Regions from separate parts of the Cohnella sp. 56 genome, predicted to be linked through region 2. Evidence: riboswitches for the same ligand, from Rfam matches in the RefSeq annotation. Region 2 holds a riboswitch; each other region holds the start of a gene.

Region 1 (7,540 bases), on a different contig from region 2:
ACAATCGGCTGACGGCACGCCACAGGCCGGATCCCGGCCGAGATAGCCGATACAATCGGCTAACGGCACGCCACATTCCGGATCCCGGCCGAGATAGCCGGTACAATCGGCTAACGGCGCGCCACAGGCCGGATCCCGGCCGAGATAGCCGATACAATCGGCTAACGGCGTGCCACAGGCCGGATCCCGGCCGAGATCGTCGGATCAAATAACTGCAATTGTGCAGTTAATGTACCGAGAGAACGGCCGGTTTTGTCCATTACCTGCAAAAATGCAGTTATATTGCTCCGGGCGCACATCAAGCAACCAAAATGAAGAGGAATAACTGCATATTTGCAGCTATTCTCTCCTCGGCGGCGAACATAAATGAAAATAACTGCATGATGGCAGTTATGATCTTCGACCGTTCAACATGCTGGAGCGGGTCACAGCCTCATTCGGGGCCAAGTCCCCTTGCAGCCGTCGCTGTGCTTTTTTATCGCTTTTCAACGTCCTGAACAAATAAACGATGCTTATAACCCTAAGGAGGACCACCCATGACCGCCAATTTGCGCAAGCAAGATCCCGAGATCGTCAAAGCCCTGAACCTGGAGCTCGGCCGCCAACGCGACAACCTGGAGCTGATCGCGTCCGAGAACATCGTGAGCGAGGCCGTCCTTGAAGCGATGGGCACCGTGCTGACCAACAAGTATGCCGAAGGCTACCCGGGCAAGCGTTTCTATGGCGGCTGCGAGTATGTCGATATTCCCGAAGAGATCGCCCGCAACCGCGCCAAGGAACTGTTCGGCGCCGAGCATGCCAACGTGCAGCCGCACTCCGGCGCGCAGGCGAACCTCGCCGTCTATCTGGCGACGCTGCAGCCTGGCGACACCGTGCTCGGCATGAACCTGGCGCACGGCGGTCACCTGACGCACGGCAGTCCTGTCAACGCTTCGGGCCTGCTGTACAACTTCGTCGCTTATGGCGTTGACGAGCAGACGTTCACGATCAACTATGACGAAGTCCGCAAAGCGGCGTTCAAGCACCGTCCGCGCATGATCGTCGCCGGCGCGAGCGCTTATCCGCGCATCATCGACTTCGAAGCGCTCGGCCAGATCGCACGCGACGTAGGCGCGCTGTTCATGGTCGATATGGCGCACATCGCCGGCCTCGTGGCGGGCGGCCAGCACCCGAGTCCGGTGCCGCACGCGCACTTCGTCACGACGACGACGCACAAGACGCTGCGCGGACCGCGCGGCGGCCTGATTCTGTGCACCAAGCCTTGGGCGGCTGCGATCGACAAGGCCGTATTCCCGGGCACGCAGGGCGGCCCGCTCATGCATACGATCGCAGCCAAGGCGGTCGCGCTCGGCGAAGCGCTGCAGCCTTCCTTCAAGGATTATGCAGCCAACGTCGTGACCAACGCCAAGGCGCTCGCCGAGACGCTGACGGCCGAGGGCATCAGCCTCGTCTCCGGCGGCACGGACAACCATCTGATGCTCGTCGACACGCGCAGCCTCAACATCACGGGCAAGGACGCCGAGCATGTGCTTGACTCCGTCGGCATCACCGTCAACAAGAACGCGATCCCGTTCGACCCGACGAGCCCGTTCATTACGAGCGGCGTTCGGATCGGCACCCCGGCCGTCACCTCGCGCGGCATGGACGCGGCTGCGATGCAGAAGATCGGCCGTGCTGTAGCGATCACGCTCAAGAACCCGAAGGACGAGGCCAAGCTGGACGAAGCCCGCCAGCTCGTCCGCGAACTGGCTGCACAATACCCGCTGTATACGGGATTGGAATACTAAGATCCGGGAGTCGTCAGGCTCCGGAGCATCAAGCTTTTGCGCTCAATTTTGCCTGCTCAGGCTGAATTGGGCGCTTCTAATGTTTGACGATCTGGAGCAATCGGTATAAACTAAGTATACGCTTAATTCTCGGCATCGGCCGGGAAGCGGGGGAACCGAATCTTTAGGGGGCGAATTGGCGCTGCAGTTCAGGCGTCATAGGGTACCATCTTACCCGAGCCCGTCAGCTAACCTCGTAGGCAGGGGATGGGTCTCATCCAATTTATTGAAGCTTGAATGACCCTCATCGGGTCTTTTGGCGTCTTCACAAGGACCCCTCTGTCTGGCTAAGCGTATCGCGCACGCCTGCTGCAGAAGGGTCTTTTCTGTCCTTCCCGGCGTGTCGCCATTAGACCGGAGAAGGAGGAATTCACGTTGGCCATGCCGGAATACTACGCTAGGAACATGGACCAAGACGCTGCCGCCCATCCTTGCTCGAATACGTACTATCATAGTCTGATCGATTGGGACGATGCGAACGATCCGCTCCGCAAGCTGATGTCGCCTTCGCTCCCCGCATCCGGCAGCGCGGGAATATGGGGCGCCTCCGACGACGAGTCGGAGTATTTGGCTCAGGGCTACCGCCACAAGTTCCGGACAGCCGCCTTTCTGGTGCTGCCAGAGACCGAAGCCGAGGAGGGCGCCGCCCCTGCGCTCGAATATATTGCCTCCCATCCGGAGATCCGGCAGGTCATCCTTGCCGGCGGCGATTGCTTCGGCCTGCCTGCCGGCAAGCTCCGCAAGCTCATCGCGAGCCTGCGCGCGATCCCGCATGTCGGGATTATCAGGCTGAGCACGCGTTTGCCTGTCATAGAGCCGATGCGCATCGCCGAGGACAAGCGGCTGCTTCGGATCATTTCCGAATTTTCGACGCCGGCCAGGCCCATCTATCTGATGGCCCATGTGCATCACCCGCGCGAGGTGACGGATGCGGCGGTACACGCATTCCGGGCCTTGCAGAGCGCTGGAGCGGTGATCGTGAACCGGACGCCGATCCTGGGCGGCATCAACGACAGCGCCGAGTTGCTCGGCAGTCTGCTGGACCGGCTCGAGCTGGCAGGGGTGACGCCGTATTACTTTTTCGTCGACCGTCCGGGCGAGGACGGCGGGGAATTCGCGGTACCGCTGTCGCGCGCGTACCGGCTCGTCGAGGAGGCGAAGCTGGCGACGAACGCCGGCCTGGGCAGACGCGCCCGGCTCGCGCTCAATCACGATGCGGGATTCGTCGAGGTGCTGGCCGTCGAGGACGGCAAAGCCTATCTCAAGTTCCACGCATCGCCCGACGACGATATCGGCAAGTTCATCACGGCGGATTGCCCGGACGACGCGGTATGGCTCACCGATCTTCCCGGCAGCGAGTCCAAGATCGGGTCGCTGCGGATCGACTGGACGGACTCCGCCGATTACGGTCTGCGTACTTCCTACGTCAAGCGTCCATATCAGATCGGCGACTGACCCGCAGCGCATGCTGCGCCCTACATCCGGCTTTGCCTCTCGAGGCGGGCCGGATGTATATTTATGTGGGGGAATACCCGCGAGTGTTCGGGGAAATGTTGAAACGGTCGGCCTGTGTACATCGTAATAAACTACATAGCCGCGAACAAGCGGACAAGAGGAGGATTCGTGTACATGTCTATTTTCAAACGGTTGCGCGATCTCACGCTGTCTAACGTATATGCCCTGATCGAGAAGGCGGAAGACCCGGTCAAGATGACCGATCAATATCTGCGTGACATGGCAGAGGATCTCGAGGATGCGGAAAAGGCGGTCGCCGCCCAGATCGCAATCGAAAAGCGGTTCAAGCAGTTGTACGAGGAACAATCCGCGCTGGTCGCCAAGCGCGACGAACAGGCGAACATCGCAGCCCAGGCGAAGAACATCGATCTGGCCCGCCGCGCGCTCGAAGAGAAGAAGGCTGCGGAGACCAAGGTCGCCGAGTACAAGGCCAGCTACGAGCAGAACAAGCAGGCGGCCGACAATCTGCGGCTGAAGCTCGAGGAGATGCGCAAGCAGTTCACCGAGCTCAAAAATCGCCGCGAGACGCTGGTCGCGCGCGCCAACGCCGCCAAGGCGCAGGCCGGCATCAACAAGGCGATGGCGGGCTTCGGCGCAGACACCGCGCTGTCCGGCCTGAGCCGCATGGAGGAGAAGGTGCGGCAGATGGAAGCCCACGCCGAGGCGACCGAGGAGCTCAGCCAGTCCAAGGGCAAATCGCTCGACGACGAATTCGCGGCACTCGGCAAGGACAAGGCGGTCGAGGACGAACTCGCCGCGCTGCTTAAGAAGTACGAGAGCTAACGCAAGCGAGGACTCCCCAGCGGGGTCCTTTTTCTTGGAAGCTTCGCAGGAGCGAGGCGACGGCTGGACCGTTGCGGGGCGGATTCCGATTCGGATAAAATAGGAAACAAGGCTTGAATATTCGATACGGATGATGCCCGGCGGCTGCACCCTCATAATGATGAAGGCACAGCCGCCTCGCTCTATTCGCGGGAGGAGAGACATTCACATTGGCGATTGAAAATGTAGTCGGCACGCTGCTATGGACGGCGGCAGGCGCGGTGCTCCTGTTCATCCTGATGGGCATCGACGCTTACTTTACCAAGTACAAGGATATGGAAGAGATGAAGCGGGGCAATACGGCCGTCGCCGTCCGCTTTGTGCTGAAGCTGGTCGCGCAGGGCTACATTCTGTCGCGCTCGATCGTCACGTCGGACGATCTCTGGGAGGCGCTGGTCGTCTCGTTCATCTCGTTTGTAATCCTGTTCGTGCTGGAATGGATCGTCGAATTCGCCTTCAGGAAGATCGGAGATCTGCGGCTTGACGAGGGCGTGCGGGACGGCATCGTGGGACACGGTCTGATTGCAGGCTCTCTGCATCTGGTCGGGGCGCTCATTATCGGCTCGTGCCTGTAGGGCTGCGGAGAGGAGGACACGAGGATGAGCCTGTTCAAGCGGGTTAAAAATATATTGAAAAAGGCCGAGCCGCTGCCGGAGGAACGGAGCGTGCTGACGATGGGGCCGGGCGATGTGTGCGAAGTGTCGCTCGTCACCTACCAGGTGACGGGACGTACGAAGCCGACCGCGCGCAATGAAGTGTGGCTGACGCTGCGCGACGGCGCCGCCGTCCGCTATCTGAACATCGAGCAGCGGCTCGATACGGCGTATTCGCTGTTCAGTCCGATCGACGGACGCCTCGATTCGATGGACGAGGTGCCGGCGCATATCGAGCTGGACGGCATCGACTATCATCTGGAAGACCAGTACAGCACGCGAATTGCCGAGGCAGGCAGCACGCCCTTTGCCGCAGCAGGCGGGGAACTGTACGTGTGGAGGTTCCAGTCCGACGGGCGCAAGCTGCTGCGGATCGAGTGGCAGGATGGGCGCTTCATGCTGTACGAAGGTGAGAGCGTGCTGCCGGGGGATGTGGCGTGGCTGAGAGGAAGCGGACGATGAGCCGGCCTGCGCGCCGGCGGGCCGGTCGCGGCTGGCTGCGCTCCTCCATTCACCTGACAGTCATGCTCGCGCTCGTCGTGACGCTGCTGTCCGCATGCGGGCCGAGCCTTAACGTCGAGGAGACCTATCCGCTCGAGTCGGTGAGCGGCAGCGGCAGTCAGACCTCATACGTCTACCGCGCTGCGGGCGAGACAGTGCAGGAGGTCGCGACCGGACTTGAGGCCAAGAAGAAGCCCGAGCAGGTGTCCAAGGAAGATCCGCAGCATATGTTCCTCGTCTATTCGGATCAGATCATCCACGTGCAGCAGGATCCGAACAAGCCGGAGGATAGTCTGGTCGAGGTCGACTCCAAGGAGTACGTGCGTCAGAACTACAGTCCGTCGTTCCTCGAAGGATATCTGCTGGCGAGCCTGATCGGCAATCTGTTCGACTCGTCGCGGGGCGGATACTACGGCGACTATCGCGGCTACGGCAGCCAGAAGGCCCATCCGCCGAGCACGGGCACCTATCGCACGCCGACGGTCAGCGACCAGAAGACCGCCCCGCCGCTCACGGTGGACAAGAAGGGATCGATCTTCAAGCGCGGCGGCTCGTCAGGCTCAAGCTCGGGCAGCGTAGGCTCGGACGGCCTGTTCGGCAAGAAAAAAGGCACGAGCGGGAGTATCACCAGGGACGGTACGTCCGGCTCCGGCAGCAGCAAGTCGGGCTCCAGCTTCAAGCCGCGCAAGACGACGAAGCCGCGAACGAGCTTCGGCGGCTCGGGACGCATATCCAGGCGACGATGACGCCGCAAGCAAGGTGTGGCCCTGCGCTCTGATTGAGCGTGGGTTTTTTTCGAATTAGCGGAATGAACCCTTGCCGTTTGCCTGGAGATACGGTATCTTTTGGAAGAAGATGTATTCTCGGTGCGAAGCACGCGCCGTTCGTTGCTGTGATCTGCGGATTACGGTGCGGGCGGCGTTTTTTTGCGTCTTATCTCAATTGCGAAGGAGAGATTGGCATGAAACATTCAACCGACATCACACTTGCACGACTACCGGTCCACGCAGCCGAATCGTCCCCTCCCGTTACGCTGCAAGCTTTTCAACGAGACCCGGCTTACATGCAGGCAGACCCGGATTTGAACAGACAATTCGAGAGCGCGTTCGTTGCGTGGTGGTCCGGGTTGTTGCGGTCCGCCAAAGGGAACAGGCTTCGAAGGCTGAGACCCGGTCTAACCTATGCATCCATGTACTTTCTTCGGTTCACGTGGTTTGCTGCGTTCGGCAGCTTGAAGGGGGTGGAGCCCGAATATGAGGTGAAGGATTACAAGGACGGCTTCAGGTACATCGACTTTGCTTACTTCACGAATGCGTATCGAATCGCCATCGAAGTCGACGGTCGCTCATCCCATCGCGTCAACGCAACGGCCGCCGAATACGAAGATGAACTCATGCGCCAAAACCACCTCGTGATCGACGGTTGGTCCGTATTGCGCCTGGCATTTTTATCGATACGGGACAAGCCTCGGCAATCTCAACAGCTGCTGCAGCAGATGCTGGGGAGATGGAGGGATATTCGGGTCGATAAGGTGGAGCTAACGGCAGTCGAGAAGCAAATCATGGCTTATGCATGCCGTTCATCGTCCCCCTTGCAACCGGTTGAACTGCGTACTGTGCTGGGATTGCATCGAAACACGATATACAAGTATATAGACTCGCTGGTAAAGAAGGGATTGATCATGCCGGTAAGTAAGTCGCATAAGCGCAAATATCGATATTTAGTGAACGAAATGAATCCGGAAAAATCGATGTAGATGCGGGAAGGTGCACAAGAATGGTGCATGAGCGGCGCGGAAGCGGAGGGATATGGCGAGACGAGGGGGCATGGAGCACAAGAATGGTGCATGAGCGGCGTGGATGCGGGAGGAGACGGCGTGGCGAGGGGGCATGGTGCACAAGAATAGCGCATGAGCGGCGCGGATGCGGAGGGAGATGGCGTGGCGAGGGGGCATGGAGCACAAGAATGGTGCATGAGCGGCGCGGTTGCGGGAGGAGATGGCGTGGCGAGAGGCATGGAGCACAAGAATGGTGCATGAGCGGCGCGGTTGCGGGAGGAGAGGGCGTGGCGAGAGGCATGGTGCACAAGAATGGTGCATGAGCGGCGCGGATGCGGAGGGATGTGGCGTGGCGAGGGGGCATGGAGCACAAGAATGGTGCATGAGCGGCGCGGAAGCGGAGGGATATGGCGTGGCGAGGGGGCATGGTGCACAAGAATAGTGCA
Region 2 (7,540 bases):
GTTCGTGTATACGGTCTCCGTATGCGCGATCGGCAGAGGTCCGCCGCTGTCGGCACCGCCTGCCAAGGGAGGTTGGGCCAGCGCGATCGATGGGGAGCCCGCGAGCGCGACGGCCGTCGTGCTTGCCGCGATCAGGCGGATAGTGCGATGAATGGGGTTCATAACCATCCCTCCTTCTATATATAGTTGTACCCATTCTATGAGGGCAGCCAACCTTTTAGACCGGCTTGTCCAGCATCCTGCTGCCGCTCCGCCCGAACCGCACGCCCGCCGCGCCTTCGCTTGCACCTTCGCCTGCACCTTCGCTCGCGCCTCGCCTCCACTCGTTTTCCGCCTCACCGCCGCGCCCTCCCCGATCGGCTTGCAGACTCACACCGGCACCGCACGCTCCATTTGTATGGGACAAAGATATAATCCGCGGACAACCCACATATACATCTGCTAGACGCTTGTCAACGGGAGGGTTACCGTCATGCCCCAACGCCATATTTATCGTATCGCCGCGCTCGCCGTGGCCGCCGCCGTACTGCTCGGCACGTCCGGCTTCGGATTCGACGCCGCCTGGCAGTCCCAGTTCACCCTGCCCGCCTACGCCGCACAGACTGCGCCGCAGCTCTCGTCCTCGCAGCAGAAGGGTGCCGCAGCGGGTACCCTGGAGGCAGGGTCCGACCTGCTCGCCGAAGTTCCTGCCGAAGCGTCCGCCGAAGCCCCGGCCGCACATCCGACCGCAGCGCCGGACGGCGGAGCCTCCGCAGCCGCCGGTCAGCAGCAATCCGCCTCCACTCCCCAGACGCAGCCTTCCCCGCCGCCGGCACAACCGCAGTCTGTGCCGCTCAGCAAACGCATCGCCGATTATGACATCTCGGTCAAGCTGCAGGACGGCGGCATGCTCGACGCTTCCGAGACGCTGACCTGGACCAATCCCGGACGCAAGCCGGTGACGGACCTCTATCTGCACCTGTACCCCAACGCCTTCTCGCCGGGCAGCACCTTCATGAACGAGTCGAACGGCCAGCTGCGCGGCGTCAAGATGACCCCGGGCAAAGAGGGAGCCATGGCGCTGACCGAGCTCACGACCGAAGCGGGCGAGACGCTCCTGCCCCGCCTTCGCTACATTCAACCGGACGACGGCAACGCGAAGGATCTGACGCTCGTCGCCTTCCGGCTGCCCAAGGCGGTCGGAGCGGGTCAGAGCGTCACCGTCCGCATGAAGTTCACGGTCAAGCTGCCGCAAATATTCGCCCGCATGGGGCAGGCTGGCGACTTTGTCATGGCGGGCCAATGGTTCCCGAAGGTCGCCGCCTATGAGACGGCAGGCACGCGCGGGCGGACGGCCGAAGGCTGGAATCTGCACCAGTATCACGGCAATTCGGAGTTCTATTCGGACTTCGGCATTTACAGCGTGAAGATCGACGTTCCCGAGGACCGGATCGTGGCGGCTACGGGCTTCCAGTACAAGCAGCCCGTCGTGAAGGACGGCCGCAAGATTTATCAGTTCTACGCCGAGGATGTGCATGACTTCTCCTGGTCCGCCTCGCCCAGGTTCGTGACAGCGGAGGACTCCTTCTCATCGGCCGGCGTGCCGGGCGTCCGGATCAAGCTGTACCTCGACCCGCTGCATGCCGGCCAGGAGGAGCGCTACATGCATGCGGCCAAGTCTGCATTGGCCAAGCTTGGCGAGTGGTACGGCGATTATCCGTACACGACGCTGTCCGTCGTCATCCCGCCACCCGACGCGGAAGGTGCGGGCGGCATGGAATATCCGACGCTCGTCACGGGCGCCGCCGCCAAGGACGACAATCCGGGCTACGAGCTCGAGCGCACGCTCGTACACGAGATCGCGCACCAGTATTGGTACGGCATCGTCGCCTCCAACGAATTCGAGGAAGCCTGGCTCGACGAAGCGTTCACCTCCTACAGCGAGGAGAAGCTCATGGCCGCCATCTACGGCGTCGCGCCCCGCACGACGATCGAATCCCTCTATATGACGAATCCGCTGCCGCTCAAGCTCGATTCGTGGAGCTACGGCAGCTCGGACGCCTATGCCGAAAATGTGTACATGCGCGGCAAGCTCGTGCTCAAAGCGATCGAAGCCCGGGTCGGCGAAAAAACGATGTCGAAGGTGATGCGCACTTATTTCCAAAAATATCGCTTCAAGCATCCGGACAGCCAGGCCTTCCAGCGCGTCGTCGAATCCGTCACCAAGGAGGACTGGAAGGACTTCTTCTCGGCCTATGTCTACCGCGGAGAGACGGCCGACTTCGCAGTGGCCTCGGCCCGCACGGAGCCGGACGGCGAGGGCAGCTACCAGTCGAGCGTCCTGCTCACGCGCAAGATGGGAAGTCCGCAGGCCGTGACCGTGCTGTTCGGCTTCAAGGACGGCCAGACCGTCCGCAAGACATGGGACGGCATCCAGAATCACGTTCAACTCCGGCTGCAATCCGCCGCTCCGCTCGAATACGTGTCCATCGACCCGATGCTCGATGTCGTGCTCGATCACAGCAGGTACGACAATTATCTGAAAACCGAAGCGCCGAAGCGGCAACGCACCAAGCTCGACGTGACGCTGAGCCAGCTGATCGATGCGTTCATCGGCAGCATGGCCTGGTGAGGGAGGGATGAGAATGAACGACGCGATCCGCCAAGGCTGGACGACGACAAAACGCCACAAGTACGCGCTTGTCGCCCTCTTCCTGTACCGTTTGCTATGGGGCTTCTTTCTTTACCGGCTCATCGATTCCATCGTCGCTCCGGTGCTTGAGCGCTTCCCGGATCAGCATCCGCTCGGCGCCGCGGCCAAGCAGATCTTCGCGATCGAGGCGCAGTTCCGCCTGCTCAAGACGGATCTGGCCGATCGGACGCTGCTCCTGCTCGGGGGCATGCTGCTGCTCCGCATGCTGCTCACGCCGATTCTGAATGCCGGTCTGTATTATTCATTCGGCCATGACGACGATGGGGGCGGTACGCATGTGCTTCGGGGCATCAGAGAGGCTTGGAAAAAAGTAACGCTGCTGTATGCTGCCGAAAAACTGATCGCGCTGCTGCCGACTGTCTGGATCGTTCCGTTCGCACGGAGCGCCTACATGGCGGAGCCGAACGTCCAGGCGTGGATCGGTCAGATGCTCCCTTATGCTGCCGGCTGGGCGCTATGGATGATGGTCGTGCACCTGCCGTTTCTGTTCATGCAGTTCAGCGCAGCCGGCGGCGCCAGTCTGTGGCAGGGTGCGGTTCACGCCTTGCGCCGTCTGTTCCCGCTGCTGGCGGTGACGCTCCTGCTGCCGCTGCTCTCGCTCCTGGGCGCCGCAGCCGTCTCCGCGGCCTCGTTCCTCTGGACCGGCCTGGCGATCATCGTGCTGAACCAATCCTTTCATTTTATCCGCACCCTGCTGTCGCTCTGGACAGCCGCCTGCCAGCATCGATTGTGGCTGCGCGAGGATCAATGACCTCTGCAGGCAAGCTCGCGGCCAAGCATTGAAATACTCAAAAAGAGACGACGCGCGGTCCCTCCAAGGACCATGCGTCGTCTCTTTTTTTAACCGACTATTAATATTGGGTGAGAGGCGGGCATAGACTACGATCATACTCTTGCGACCGCACCCCCGTCGAAGACTTGCTTCCTCTTAATCTTTCTCATTTATTCATAGGCTCGGCCCATTTCTTGCCGGCAGCCCGCATCCCTTGCTACGTCTGGCTTTTCGGATGATGGCGACATATTCCTCCCCCTTTCGGACATTAAGGAATTCTAATCTTCAAGGAGCAGGAGTTGAGGCCTAAAAATCGAATTTCTAAAGCTAAGGTGCGAAAACTGCCGAATTCCCGCGCACGGGGAAACGGGGGAACCATTTTTTACTGGGTGAATTGACTTCGCCTCGCGCAGAAGTCATAGGGAACCTTCAACCGAACCCTCCAGCTAACCTCGTAGGCACCTGGAAGGAGCTTTCCGTTTTGCGTAAAGTTACAGTCCTCATCCTTGCTTTAACCTGCTTGCTTGCTTTCCAGATGGGCAGCGCGTCTGCCGCATCCAAGCTCGATTCGACCGTCTCCAAGCTGATCGGCATCGACTACGATTACGGCGGCACGACGACGAGCGGCTTCGACTGCTCGGGATTCACGGCCTATGTATTCAAGAAGTTCGATGTCACGCTGCCTCATTCGTCCAAAGGCCAGTTCGCGATGGGCGACAAGGTAGCTCGCGACGATCTGCGCCCGGGCGATCTCGTATTCTTCAATACGAGCGGCAGCGGCGTATCTCACGTCGGCGTCTACGTCGGCGACAACAGATTCGCGCATTCGGCCTCGAAGGGCGTGACGATCTCGGATCTGGATGACAAGTATTACGCGAAGCGTTATCTCGGCGCCCGTCGCGTGATGGACTCCGATACTTACAAGTCCGTGGCGATCGACCACGTGTAAGATTCGGCACAAGTGAGAGTTGCTTGCTTAGGCTAAGACCCGCCCCCAAAGCGGGTCTTAGCTGCTGCATGGAGTGAAAATGGAGAGGTATTAGTTGTATACCCGCATTCAAAAGGCGCGAAACAAGCTGTCAAAAAAAGTCCCGAATCCTCAGAAAAAGGATTCGGGACTTTTGGCATCTGGCGCGGATATTCCGCCTGACGGCGGTCCGTCCTCATCTCCGCCACGGGTAATCGGCGCCGAGACGTTCGGCCTCCTCCGGCTTCACGCCGCTGCCGTACCTGGCCTTGCCGTACAGCTCGCCGAGCTTCGCGGACATGGCGGCCAGCCAGCGGCGCATGTCGGACTGCTCCCGCTGTCCCCGGGGCGCGCCGCGGGCCGACTCCCATGCCTCGATCGCCCGGAGCGTCTCCGACGGCGTGTGCGAATCCCGGTGCGCATAGCCTTCGCGAACCGCTTCGTCGAGAACTGCGGCGTACAGGCTGCGAACCCGTGCCTCGGCCGGCAGGGCCGCCCACTCCTCGCGGCGAAGCGCAGGCTTGGCCTTGGAGCGCCGCCTGGCGAACAGCCGGCTGAGCAGCCGTTCTCCCTGGAGGAGGCTCTCGCGCTCCTCCGTATATCCCGGGTCTTCGTCGTTCTGGCGCTTGCCCTGGAGCATTCTGTCGTACCAGGTCTTGATGCGCTCGGACAGCCGACGCCACCAGACAGCGTTCAGCAGATAGCGCCGGCCGATCAGATAGACGGCGGCCAGCGCCAGCAGTGCGAGCGCGACGTACATGGCATACTCGAGCCACACCCAGATGCGCCCGGTGTCTGAAGCCTGCTCGGGAAAAACAGGCTGCTGTGCGGGCGGCTCGGTCTCGGGGGGCGGCTCGGGCGCAGGCTTGCCCTGGGGCATGAGCGCGATCAGCCAGCGGACGAGGCGGGCGATCGCCGGCCAGATCGGCACGCCTGCGAACGGCAGGAAGACGATGGCGACGAGCAAGCCCCAGATCGCCGCATACCGCCGGCCGGCTGCCGCGAGCCGGCGGGTGACGAGCCCGGCGCCCAGGCCGGCCTCGGACAGCGAGCTTGCCTGGACGAAGTAGATGCTGGCCGCCAGCCAGAGTATGCCGGCCGCCGCCAGCCACGGACGCGCGGCCGAGTCGATGCCAAGCAGCGGCGCGGCTGCGAGGACGACGGCATGCAGACCGACCGCAACCGAGCAGCGGACGATGCGCCGCCAGTCGTAGCGGGCGATCCAGGACAGCGCGCCGAGCGGCACGACAAGCGCCAGCAGCCATGGATCGACGGCGGCGGCAGCGGCAGCGAGGATGAGCACCAGCGCGACGTGAACGATGGCGGCAGGCATGCGGCGGCGCAGGATCGCTGGCAGCGCGCGGCCGCCAGCGGCGGCCAGCCAGGCGAGTCCGATCCAGCCGGCCAGCGGCAGCGACAGGTCCGCAAAGTCGCTGAGCAGGAGCAGCGCCGGATAAACGGCCAGACTGTCCGCCAGACTGCGAATGATCAGCTTCATGACATCCCTCCCGCTGCGGCTCTATGCGCTGCTGCCGGACGCTGTTGATGAAGCAGCAGCACCTCTACCCGATTGCCCGCTTGCCGCAGCCTGGCCAAGGCCTCCTCCTGCTTGGGCGTCACAAAAGCGGTAATCAGCAGCAGGTTCGTCCCGCGCATCCGGGCGCGAAGCAGGTCCTCCAGCAAATAGCCGAGCTCGAGCCGGACGACGGGTTCGAAGTCGGCCATCGCATCCAGCAGCGCGTAGAGCTGGCGCCGCCCGCCGGCCGGCTCGATGCGCAGCGGCACGCGCTCTGCGCCGCCGGCGCGGCCGTTGTAGATCAGCCCGGCGCGGCCGCCGGCGTCCAGCACCTGCTTCGCGGCGGAGGCCGCCAGGCTGATCGCCTCCTCGAAGCGCTCTGCCGAGATTCGCCGATTCGTGGCAGCATCCGCCAGCTCCGCGTTCAGCAGCACCGTGACGTCGCCCCCGATCATCGTCTCTCTGCGATTGACAAGCAGCTCGCCTGTTCTGGCGGTCGCGCTCCAGTTCACTTGCTTGAGCGCATCTCCGCTCCGATAGGCGCGTACGCCGGCCGTATAATAATGATCCTCGCGAAAAGCCTCCGGCGTGCTCATCGCACTCTGTATCCACTCGCGTGCCGCGCGAGGGATGTCCCGGGCCTGGAGCAGCCTCGGGTATACCGTGATCGCGCAGTCCGAGCCGACCGTGAGCGACCTGCCCGTCACGCCGAGCAGGTCGCCGTGCGTGATCGCGACGGACGCGATGCGATAGCGCCCCCGCTGCAGGCAGACGACCTCGTGCCGCCGCACGATCCGGGTGTACGGCCCGAGCGTGAACAAGCTGGCATGATTTTGCAGCGACTGGCCGACGCTGACGGCGAGATCGAGCTCCTCCTTGCCGAACCGCAGCGCGGCCGGCATCTGCGTCTCGACGCGCAGCCAGGGCAGCGGCAGCCACTTGGCGTTGACGAGGCGCTCCTCCATCCGGATCTTGTCCCCCGCAAAGGCATGCGGTACGTTGAACCTGCGCTCATACTGGATTCGCCGCAGTCCCAGCTTGCCGTACAGCAGACGCTGGACCAGTCCGACCGCAAGAGCGACGAGCAGCAGCTTGAAGATCAGCATGCGCTAAGCATAGACCGCATCCTGCTCGGCAGGCACGGCGGTGCGCTCCAAGATCTCGCTCACGATCTCCAGCGCCCGCCGGCCGCCTGCGAGCGGATCGTGCAGCACGAGGCGATGGGCCAGCACGGGCGACGCGAGCGCCTTGACGTCCTCGGGCAGCACGAAGTCCCGCCCGCGCAGCAGCGCCCTCGCTTGCGCCGCCCGCATGAACTGGAGCGTGGCGCGGGGGCTCGCTCCTATCGACGTATCTTCATGGCCGCGCGTCGCAGCCACGATCCCGAGCATATACGCCAGCACGTCGTCATGGCAGCGCACGTCCCTGAGCGCCTCCTGCAGCTGCAAAATATCGCCGACGCTCAGCACAGGCTCCGCAGCCGCCAGCGGGTCCGCGCTCATGAACCGGCGTACGATCTCCGACTCCTCGGCCGTCGTCGGATAGCCCATCGGAATGCGCAGCATGAAGCGGTCCAACTGGGCTTCGGGCAGC
Region 3 (7,540 bases), on a different contig from region 2:
GCAGCTGAAGCTGTTCACCGACAAGTCGCAGCTGCGCTCGCACCGGATGGCGACGAACGGAGACGGCGAAGAAGCGCCGTTCCTGTATGCCGATTCGGGCTCGTTCGTCGTGAACGGCACGACCCGCGTGGCGGACGGAACTGAATCTTTCGTCTACCGCTTCGACCTGGCCAACGATGCTGTCCATGCCGTCGCGACGCTTGATCTGTACAACAATTACCGCGTCTACGCTTCGGCCGACGGCGTCGCCTGGACACCCGCCGCCGCCGCGGCGTCGGACGTGCATGACGGCAGCAACCGCGCGGACGTGAATGTGGATCTGTCGGCGCTTTTGGCTGTCGGCAATGCGAGCAAAACGGTCTATCTCAAATTCGCCGACGGCTCGACCGGCGACGGTTGGGGCGCCGCTCTCAGCCGCCTCGAGCTGTTCACCGACACCGGGGATATCATGGACGCGGACTTCAAGACGGTCGGCAACGGCGCGGAAACGCCGTACCTGCTGCGGGATGACGGCTCCTATCTGGTCTATGGCAATCAGCAGGGCCGCAGGGTGGCGGATGGCGGAGCTTCCTTCGTCTATCGGTTCAACCTGGAGGATGACGCTGTTCGGGCCAGCGCAGTCATGCGGCTGGAGAACAATTACCGCGTGTACGCTTCGGCCGACGGCGCCGCTTGGACGCTTGTCGCCGCTGCGGCTGCGGATGTGCATGACGGCAGCAACCGCGCGGACGTGAACGTGGATCTGACGGCGTTATTGGCCGGCGGCAATGCGAGCAAGACGATCTATCTCAAGTTCGCCGACGGCTCGCCTTCGGACGGTTGGGGCGCCGGACTCGGTCGCATCGCGATCGTGACCGACCTTTCGGAGGCTTCGTCCGTTCGCTTTGTACCGGACGGTCAGGGTGCGGAAGCTCCGTATTTGCATGCGGATAGCGGATCGGGCATTTATGCGGGTCAGGCGCGCTATGCGGACGGAACCGGCTATTGGGTGTATCGGTTCGACCTGGACGATGCAACGAATCGTGCCCACGTCCTGCTCGACCTCGCCAACAATTACCGCGTATCGGCGTCTACGGACGGCTCGACATGGACTTCTGTGCTGGCGGCAGCTTCCGACACGCATGACTTGAGCAACCGCGGCTGGCGCGCGGTCGACCTGACAGCTTACGCGACAGCCGGCGCTTCCCGCACGGTGTACCTGAAGTTCGCCGACGGCTCGACCGGCGATGGCTGGGGACCGGCCCTGTTCGGACTGGAGCTGTATACGGACCGCAGCCAGCTGGAGAGCGCTGCCTGGGCGGCGAACGGCGACGGCCGGGAAGCCGCGTTCCTGGAGACGCAATCCGGCTCCTACGCGACAGGCGGCGATCACCGGGTGGCCGACGGCAACGCGTACTGGATCTACAAGCTTGATCTGCAGGATGCGGTCAAGCGGCTGGCCGTCCATCTGGATATGATGAACAATTACCGCGTCGCCGCTTCCAAGGACGGCACGAACTGGACCGTCGTGGCTGCCGCAGCTTCCGATGTGCACGACGGCAGTAATCGCGGCATTGTGAAGCTGGACCTGACGAATTACCTGGATCTGAACGACGGCGGTAAAACCGTGTATCTCAAGTTCTACGACGGTTCGCCTGCGGACGGCTGGGGCGCGAGCTTGTATCGCTTGGAGCTATACACCGACCGCACGCAATGGTCTTCATTCGACTTGGCTGCGGACGGTAGCGGCGACGAAATTCCGTTCATCGAGGGGGATTCGACGGAGCTGTCGGGAGGCGCCCGAATCACGCCTTACGGCAAAGGCATCACGTATCGGTTCGATCTCGACGATCGGACGAACTCGTTCGCGCCGGTGCTGGACATCGCCAATAACTATGTCGTTTATGCAACTGCCGATCCGACGGCCGCCTATACGAAGGTCGCGGAAGCGTCCTCCGCCGTGCACGACGAGAGCAATCGCCAGCTGCTGACCGTCGATCTGAGCGCATTCCTGATCAACAACCCATCCAAGACGGTGTATCTCTATTTCGGGAATGCCGATGCTGAGCAGGATGCCGTCGGCGGCAAGCTCTGGAGCCTAACGTTCAATCCTTAACGGGATAAAAAGGAGAGTTACTACGTGTTCGATCGCAAAAATGCTTTTTTCGGTTTGCACTTTGATCTTCACCCCGTCCTCGAGGACACGAGCCTTGGCGCGGACGTAACGGGGACGCGCGTTCGGGAGCTGCTGCTGCGCATCGCGCCCGACTATGTGCAATACGATTCCAAAGGCCACTTCGGCTATGCGGGCTACGAGACTGCCGTCGGCACGCCGTCTCCGGGCATCGTCCGCGACGCGCTGGCGATATGGCGAGAAGAGACGCGCAAGCTGGGGATCGGGCTGGGCGTTCATTACTCGGGTCTGTATGATTATCTGGCAGTCCGGCAGCATCCGGAATGGGCGCGCATCGGCCCGGAAGGAGAACCGGACGCCGAAGCGACGAGCGTGTTCGGCCCCTATGTCGATGAGCTGCTTGTTCCGCAGCTCGTGGAAATCGCCGACAGGTACGACGTGGACAATGTCTGGCTGGACGGCGAATGCTGGGGCGCGAAGCTTGACTACTCGCCTGCCGCTCTGGCGGCCTGGAAGGCGGAAACCGGCTGGGACGACGCGCCGACGGACCGTGGCGACAACCGTTGGCCGCAATGGAAAAGCTTCCACCGGGCAGCGTTCGAGCGTTATCTGCAGCATTGGACAGGGGAGCTTCGCCGGCAGCGGCCGGAGGTGCAGATCGCCAGCAATTGGGCGTACACGACGATGTGCCCCATCCCCGTCGCGGCGCCGATCGATATCGTCTCGGGCGATTACGATCCGATGCTGTCCGCGGATCGGGCGAGAACGGAAGCCCGTTATCTGACGAACGTCGGGATGCCGTGGGAGCTGCTGTCCTGGGGCTTCGACAGCGCCGACGGCCAGGAGGAGCTGCTGAAGTCGCCGGCGCAGCTCAAGCAGGAGGCCGGCGTAGTCCTTATGCACGGCGGCGGGTTCATGCTGTATTATTTGCCGACGCGTTCGGGCTACATCGCCGACGAGATCGCAGACACCGCGGCCGACGTCGCCGCGTTCTGCCGGGCGCGGCAGGCGCTGTGCCATCGCAGCGTCTCCGTACCGCAGGTGGCGCTGCTCCATTCCGCCGCCAGCCAGTTCGACGTATCCGACCGGGTGTACACCTGGTGGGATACACCGCTGCAGGAGCTCGAGGGCGCGCTGCATGCGCTGCTCGAGTCGCACTATTCCGTAGACGTGCTGACGGAATATATGCTGATGGAGCGGCTGGACGAATTCCCGCTGCTTGTCATTCCTGATTCGCCGGTGTTGGAGGAGAGTTTCCGCGAGCGCGTGCTGCGGTATGTCGAGAAAGGCGGCAAGCTGCTGCTGCTCGGGGAACGCTGCGCACGGCTGTTCGCGGAAGCGGATGACAGCCGCGGGGAGGCGGGCGACGGTGGCCCGCTCGGCGCTCGACTGGTCGGGGAGCCGTGCGAGGTGCGGGCGCAACTCGTGTCCGGTGCGGGCAAGATCGGCTGCCCGGGCCGGTGGCAGGCCGTCGAGCCGCTCGCGGCGGAGACGCTGTCGCTGCGCTATCACGGCGAAGGCGTGCAGGAGCGCAGCGCCTATCTGGATGTGCGTGCCGAAGGCGTATCGTCGGATCATCTCGCGCTGCGGCACGAAGCCGTCGCCGCGACGCTGCGCCGGTACGGTCGCGGGGAGATCGCCGCCGTGTACGGGCCGCTCGCCGACCGCTATTATCACAGCCATCATCCGTTCATGCGCCGCTATATCGGCGATATCGTCCGCCGCCTGTTCCCCGCTCCCGAGGTGACGACCGACGCCCCGGCCTGCGTCGACCTCGCGCTGCGGCGTTCGGCGGACGGCGCGCTGTGCGTGAATCTGCTGAATCTGGCAGGAATGCCCGTGTCCAATCGGCGCGGCTTTCCGGATTACATCCCGCCGATCGGTCCGATTCAGTTATCGGTTGCGGCGGCTATCAAGCCGACCTCGGTCGTGTGGGAGCCGTCGGGTCAGCCGCTCGATTACGAATGGCGCGACGGACGCGTGGAGTTCGTCGTGCCGGAACTCGACATTCACGGTGCGGCGGTCATCCGGTAGCGCCGGGGAACAAAGCCCGAACAGCGCCGCCTAATGCTCGCAAGAAAAAATCCCCCGTACGGCGACAGATGAAAGGACATCTGCGGCCATGCGGGGGATCATTTTTTTCGTTTTTTTGACGATGCCTCTTCCCTACTGAACCTCGATCATTGCTTTCCAATTGTCAGGATTAATAATCCATCCCGATGAAAATGCCTCCACGAAAATATCTTTCGGATGTCTCATCTCCACCTTTTGATAATCGCCATGCCCAAGGTTTCAAGGGCTTCCTGATTTGCTTCTCGACTGGATCGGTGCCACAATCCAACTGGAGCAGGCCGGCTCCAATACACCCGCAATGTCCGATATAATTTGAAGCATGTAAAGGTTCGAATCCCGAATCCCTAATCCCGAATCCAAACAATCCGGACATCGAATCTATGAAATCCGCACTAGGCATTCCTTGACGAATTCGTTAACGTGATAAAACTACATTTATATAAGACGGGCATTGGGCATATGAGATGGATATCGCTGTTATGGATCCCGTTCCGATTTCATCTCGAGTTCGATTACGAAGCCGCTTATTCTGATCAAGAAAATGATGGTCGACTGGAACAGAGGCGCGAGGGAGTTCGACGGCAAATTTTCGAAGGACGAGGTCGGTACGATCGGAGAGACGTTCAAGCGAATCTCGTCGGAGAACGAAGAGCTGGCCAGGAGGCTCATTCGTTCGGAGTTAAAGGAGAGGGAAGCGGTTTGACATTTCTTATCCTTCTCTTTATCATATAGGCACGCTTAATTTCCGGTTGCAATGTCCGGAAAGCGGGGGAACCCAGTCAAGTGGGGCGAATCACTTCGCATGAAGTGTAGGGTACCATCTTACCCGAGTCCGTCAGCTAACCTCGTCAGCAATGGATGGGTCTATTTTTTCTTTTCTTTACAGGTAAATCCCGGACCCTATTATTCAGGGTCTTTTTGCGTTCTGCGGACCCTGCTGGCATTTATCATCGGACTGGTTCAATACAGGAGAGAGGAGGCTTCTACATTGCCGTTTCACACGAATCCCCAGTAGAACACGAAAAGGAGAGTGCTAAAATGGCGAAAGCAAAATACATAATAGGCGGGATCCGGCATGCGTGATAGCCGGCATGTCCGTTTTCTCGTTTCCGCTCCGAATCAGGACGGCCGATCGTTCGTCAAACAGTTGATTCGACGAGAATTGCCATATGCGCTGCTCACGAACAACAAAAAGGAAAAAAGCAGGCTGCAGCGGTCCAAGCATGCGCAGCTGGTGCAGGTGAAGACGGCCGAACCCGACACTTGGCGGCCGCCAGGCCTCGATGCCGATCTAATCATCCTATTTGAGAGAAGTCCTGCGCTGTCTTGGCGGTACGTTCAGTTTTGCCGGACATGGACCGAGAGCCCCATCCATATTTTTACCTGCAGGGGCAGCTTCATTTCCAAGCGAAGAGAGATGGATATCCAGGTTCATCAACATATCGCGGGTATTGATCCCGCGTACCTGGATATGAAAATCGACTCTTTTATCGGTTGTGTCTCCGGGCGTGCGGACGAGTTATGGCAGGAAGCATATATAAATGAAGGAATCCGCTGATCGTCAGCGGCATTCCTTCGCGACCGGGACATACGTCATTGACCGGTTGGCCGGATTTCGGTAACATCGAATAACAAGCTCCCTGGCGCATGGGCAATCTCGTCAGGCGAGCCTTTCTTTTATTTTGGGGAGGAAGAGATGAATTCAATCCAACAACTGATCGCCGATCTGGGCGTCGCGTCCGGCCTGTCCGCCGATCTGGCGAATGCTGTCCTGATTGTCGGCATTGCGGCCCTTAGCATCCTCGCGCATTATGTCACCAAGAAGGTCGTGCTCAGCATCACTTCCCGATATATCCGCAGCAACCGCTATAAGTGGGCAGATCATTTCCTCCGTCGGAAAGTGCTTCAGAGACTGTGCCACATCGTTCCCGCCATTATTATTTATTCCTTCTCGTACAGCTTCCCTGGCTATCACCGTCTGATCGGGCAGGGAATCGCAGTCTATCTGACGATCGTGGCGATCATGGTGCTCGACGCGCTGCTGAACGCCATGAACGATATATATACGACCTACGAGATCTCCAAGAGCCGCCCGATAAAGAGCTACATTCAGGTCGTAAAAATATTTTTGTTCGTCATCGGCGGCATTGTGGTCATCTCCAATCTGATCGGACAGAGTCCGCTCATCCTGCTCAGCGGCATCGGCGCGCTGTCTGCGGTCATGCTGCTGATCTTCAAGGACTCACTGCTGGGCCTAGTCGCAGGCGTCCAACTGTCCTCCAATGATATGGTGCGGGTCGGCGACTGGATCGAGATGCCCAAGTACGGTGCAGACGGGGACGTGATCGATATCTCTTTGAACACCGTCAAGGTGCAAAACTTTGATAAGACGATTACGACGATCCCCTCGTACGCGCTCATCTCCGATTCGTTCAAAAATTGGCGGGGGATGCAGCGGGCGGGCGGACGGCGCATCAAGCGCTCGCTATATATCGATATGAACAGCGTAAGCTTCTGCAAGCCCGAGATGCTCGAGCGGTTCGAACGCATTCAGTATCTAAGCGACTACATTCGGGAAAGGGCTATGGAGATCGAGCTGTACAACCGGGAACGCGAGATCGACCGCACCGTGAAGGCGAACGGTCGCGCGATGACGAATATCGGCGTATTCCGTGCCTATATCGAGCGGTATCTGGCGCAGCATCCCAGGATTCATCGTGATATGACGCTCCTCGTTCGCCAGCTGCCTCCAGGCGAGAACGGTCTGCCGCTGGAGATCTACGCATTCACCGATACGACCGTATGGAGCGAGTATGAAGGCGTACAGTCCGATATCTTCGATCATCTGCTCGCGGTCGCGCCGGAGTTCGGGCTCGTCGTGTTCCAGAACCCTTCCGGCCACGATATGCGCGAAATGTTCAAGCACGAGCCTATGCGCTCACGCATCGCATCGGGAGGAGACGCTCCCTATCGGTAATGGTCGGCTGGGGCCATAAGGTTCGGTGAGCGCGCACGTCTGGCACAGAGCAGATCAATATGATATCCCGATGAATAAACAAGCCCCTGTACCTGTCCTGGCGACGGTGCAGGAGCTTGTTTTCGTGCCGAGCATGGCCCGGCCGACGATGCTCCGGAACTTCTTCATGCCCCGTCTGAGACTGTGGGAACCGGCGCATGACGGCAGCCATGAATGACGGCGAGAAAATGCCGGGTATGATAGGCATGCTGGGCGAGCTACTTCGCCGCGGCTTGCTTCACGGCAGGATGGAGAAATTCACATTGCAAATTTAGTGTCATTATACTTAACATCGTGAAAACGCCTTCCAATCAACGCGAACGTTTCCGAAATATGTA

What was found. Region 2 has a riboswitch for cyclic di-AMP ahead of VQ071_RS16410 (C40 family peptidase). Riboswitches for the same ligand answer to the same signal wherever they lie in the genome.
Region 1: another riboswitch for cyclic di-AMP. It lies ahead of VQ071_RS07070 (KamA family radical SAM protein); the one in region 2 lies ahead of VQ071_RS16410 (C40 family peptidase).
Region 3: another riboswitch for cyclic di-AMP. It lies ahead of VQ071_RS17835 (hypothetical protein); the one in region 2 lies ahead of VQ071_RS16410 (C40 family peptidase).

The regions. Positions count from the first base shown of each region.
Region 1 covers NZ_JAZDQE010000003.1:349,260-356,799, forward strand. Annotated here, with positions in the region: gene glyA (serine hydroxymethyltransferase) at 537-1,787, shown strand; cyclic di-AMP (ydaO/yuaA leader) riboswitch at 1,897-2,042, shown strand; gene VQ071_RS07070 (KamA family radical SAM protein) at 2,202-3,281, shown strand; gene VQ071_RS07075 (PspA/IM30 family protein) at 3,456-4,124, shown strand; gene VQ071_RS07080 (DUF350 domain-containing protein) at 4,334-4,738, shown strand; gene VQ071_RS07085 (DUF4178 domain-containing protein) at 4,763-5,278, shown strand; gene VQ071_RS07090 (DUF4247 domain-containing protein) at 5,275-6,063, shown strand; gene VQ071_RS07095 (DNA-binding response regulator) at 6,279-7,073, shown strand.
Region 2 covers NZ_JAZDQE010000009.1:33,464-41,003, forward strand. Annotated here, with positions in the region: gene VQ071_RS16390 (hypothetical protein) at 1-162, opposite strand, end outside; gene VQ071_RS16395 (hypothetical protein) at 218-373, opposite strand; gene VQ071_RS16400 (M1 family metallopeptidase) at 473-2,611, shown strand; gene VQ071_RS16405 (hypothetical protein) at 2,625-3,443, shown strand; cyclic di-AMP (ydaO/yuaA leader) riboswitch at 3,797-3,940, shown strand; gene VQ071_RS16410 (C40 family peptidase) at 3,946-4,413, shown strand; gene VQ071_RS16415 (hypothetical protein) at 4,628-5,929, opposite strand; gene VQ071_RS16420 (DUF58 domain-containing protein) at 5,926-7,053, opposite strand; gene VQ071_RS16425 (AAA family ATPase) at 7,057-7,540, opposite strand, start outside.
Region 3 covers NZ_JAZDQE010000010.1:105,124-112,663, forward strand. Annotated here, with positions in the region: gene VQ071_RS17820 (GxGYxYP domain-containing protein) at 1-2,095, shown strand, start outside; gene VQ071_RS17825 (alpha-amylase family protein) at 2,120-4,147, shown strand; gene VQ071_RS17830 (hypothetical protein) at 4,731-4,889, shown strand; cyclic di-AMP (ydaO/yuaA leader) riboswitch at 4,912-5,055, shown strand; gene VQ071_RS17835 (hypothetical protein) at 5,262-5,744, shown strand; gene VQ071_RS17840 (mechanosensitive ion channel family protein) at 5,883-7,163, shown strand; gene VQ071_RS17845 (hypothetical protein) at 7,234-7,380, shown strand.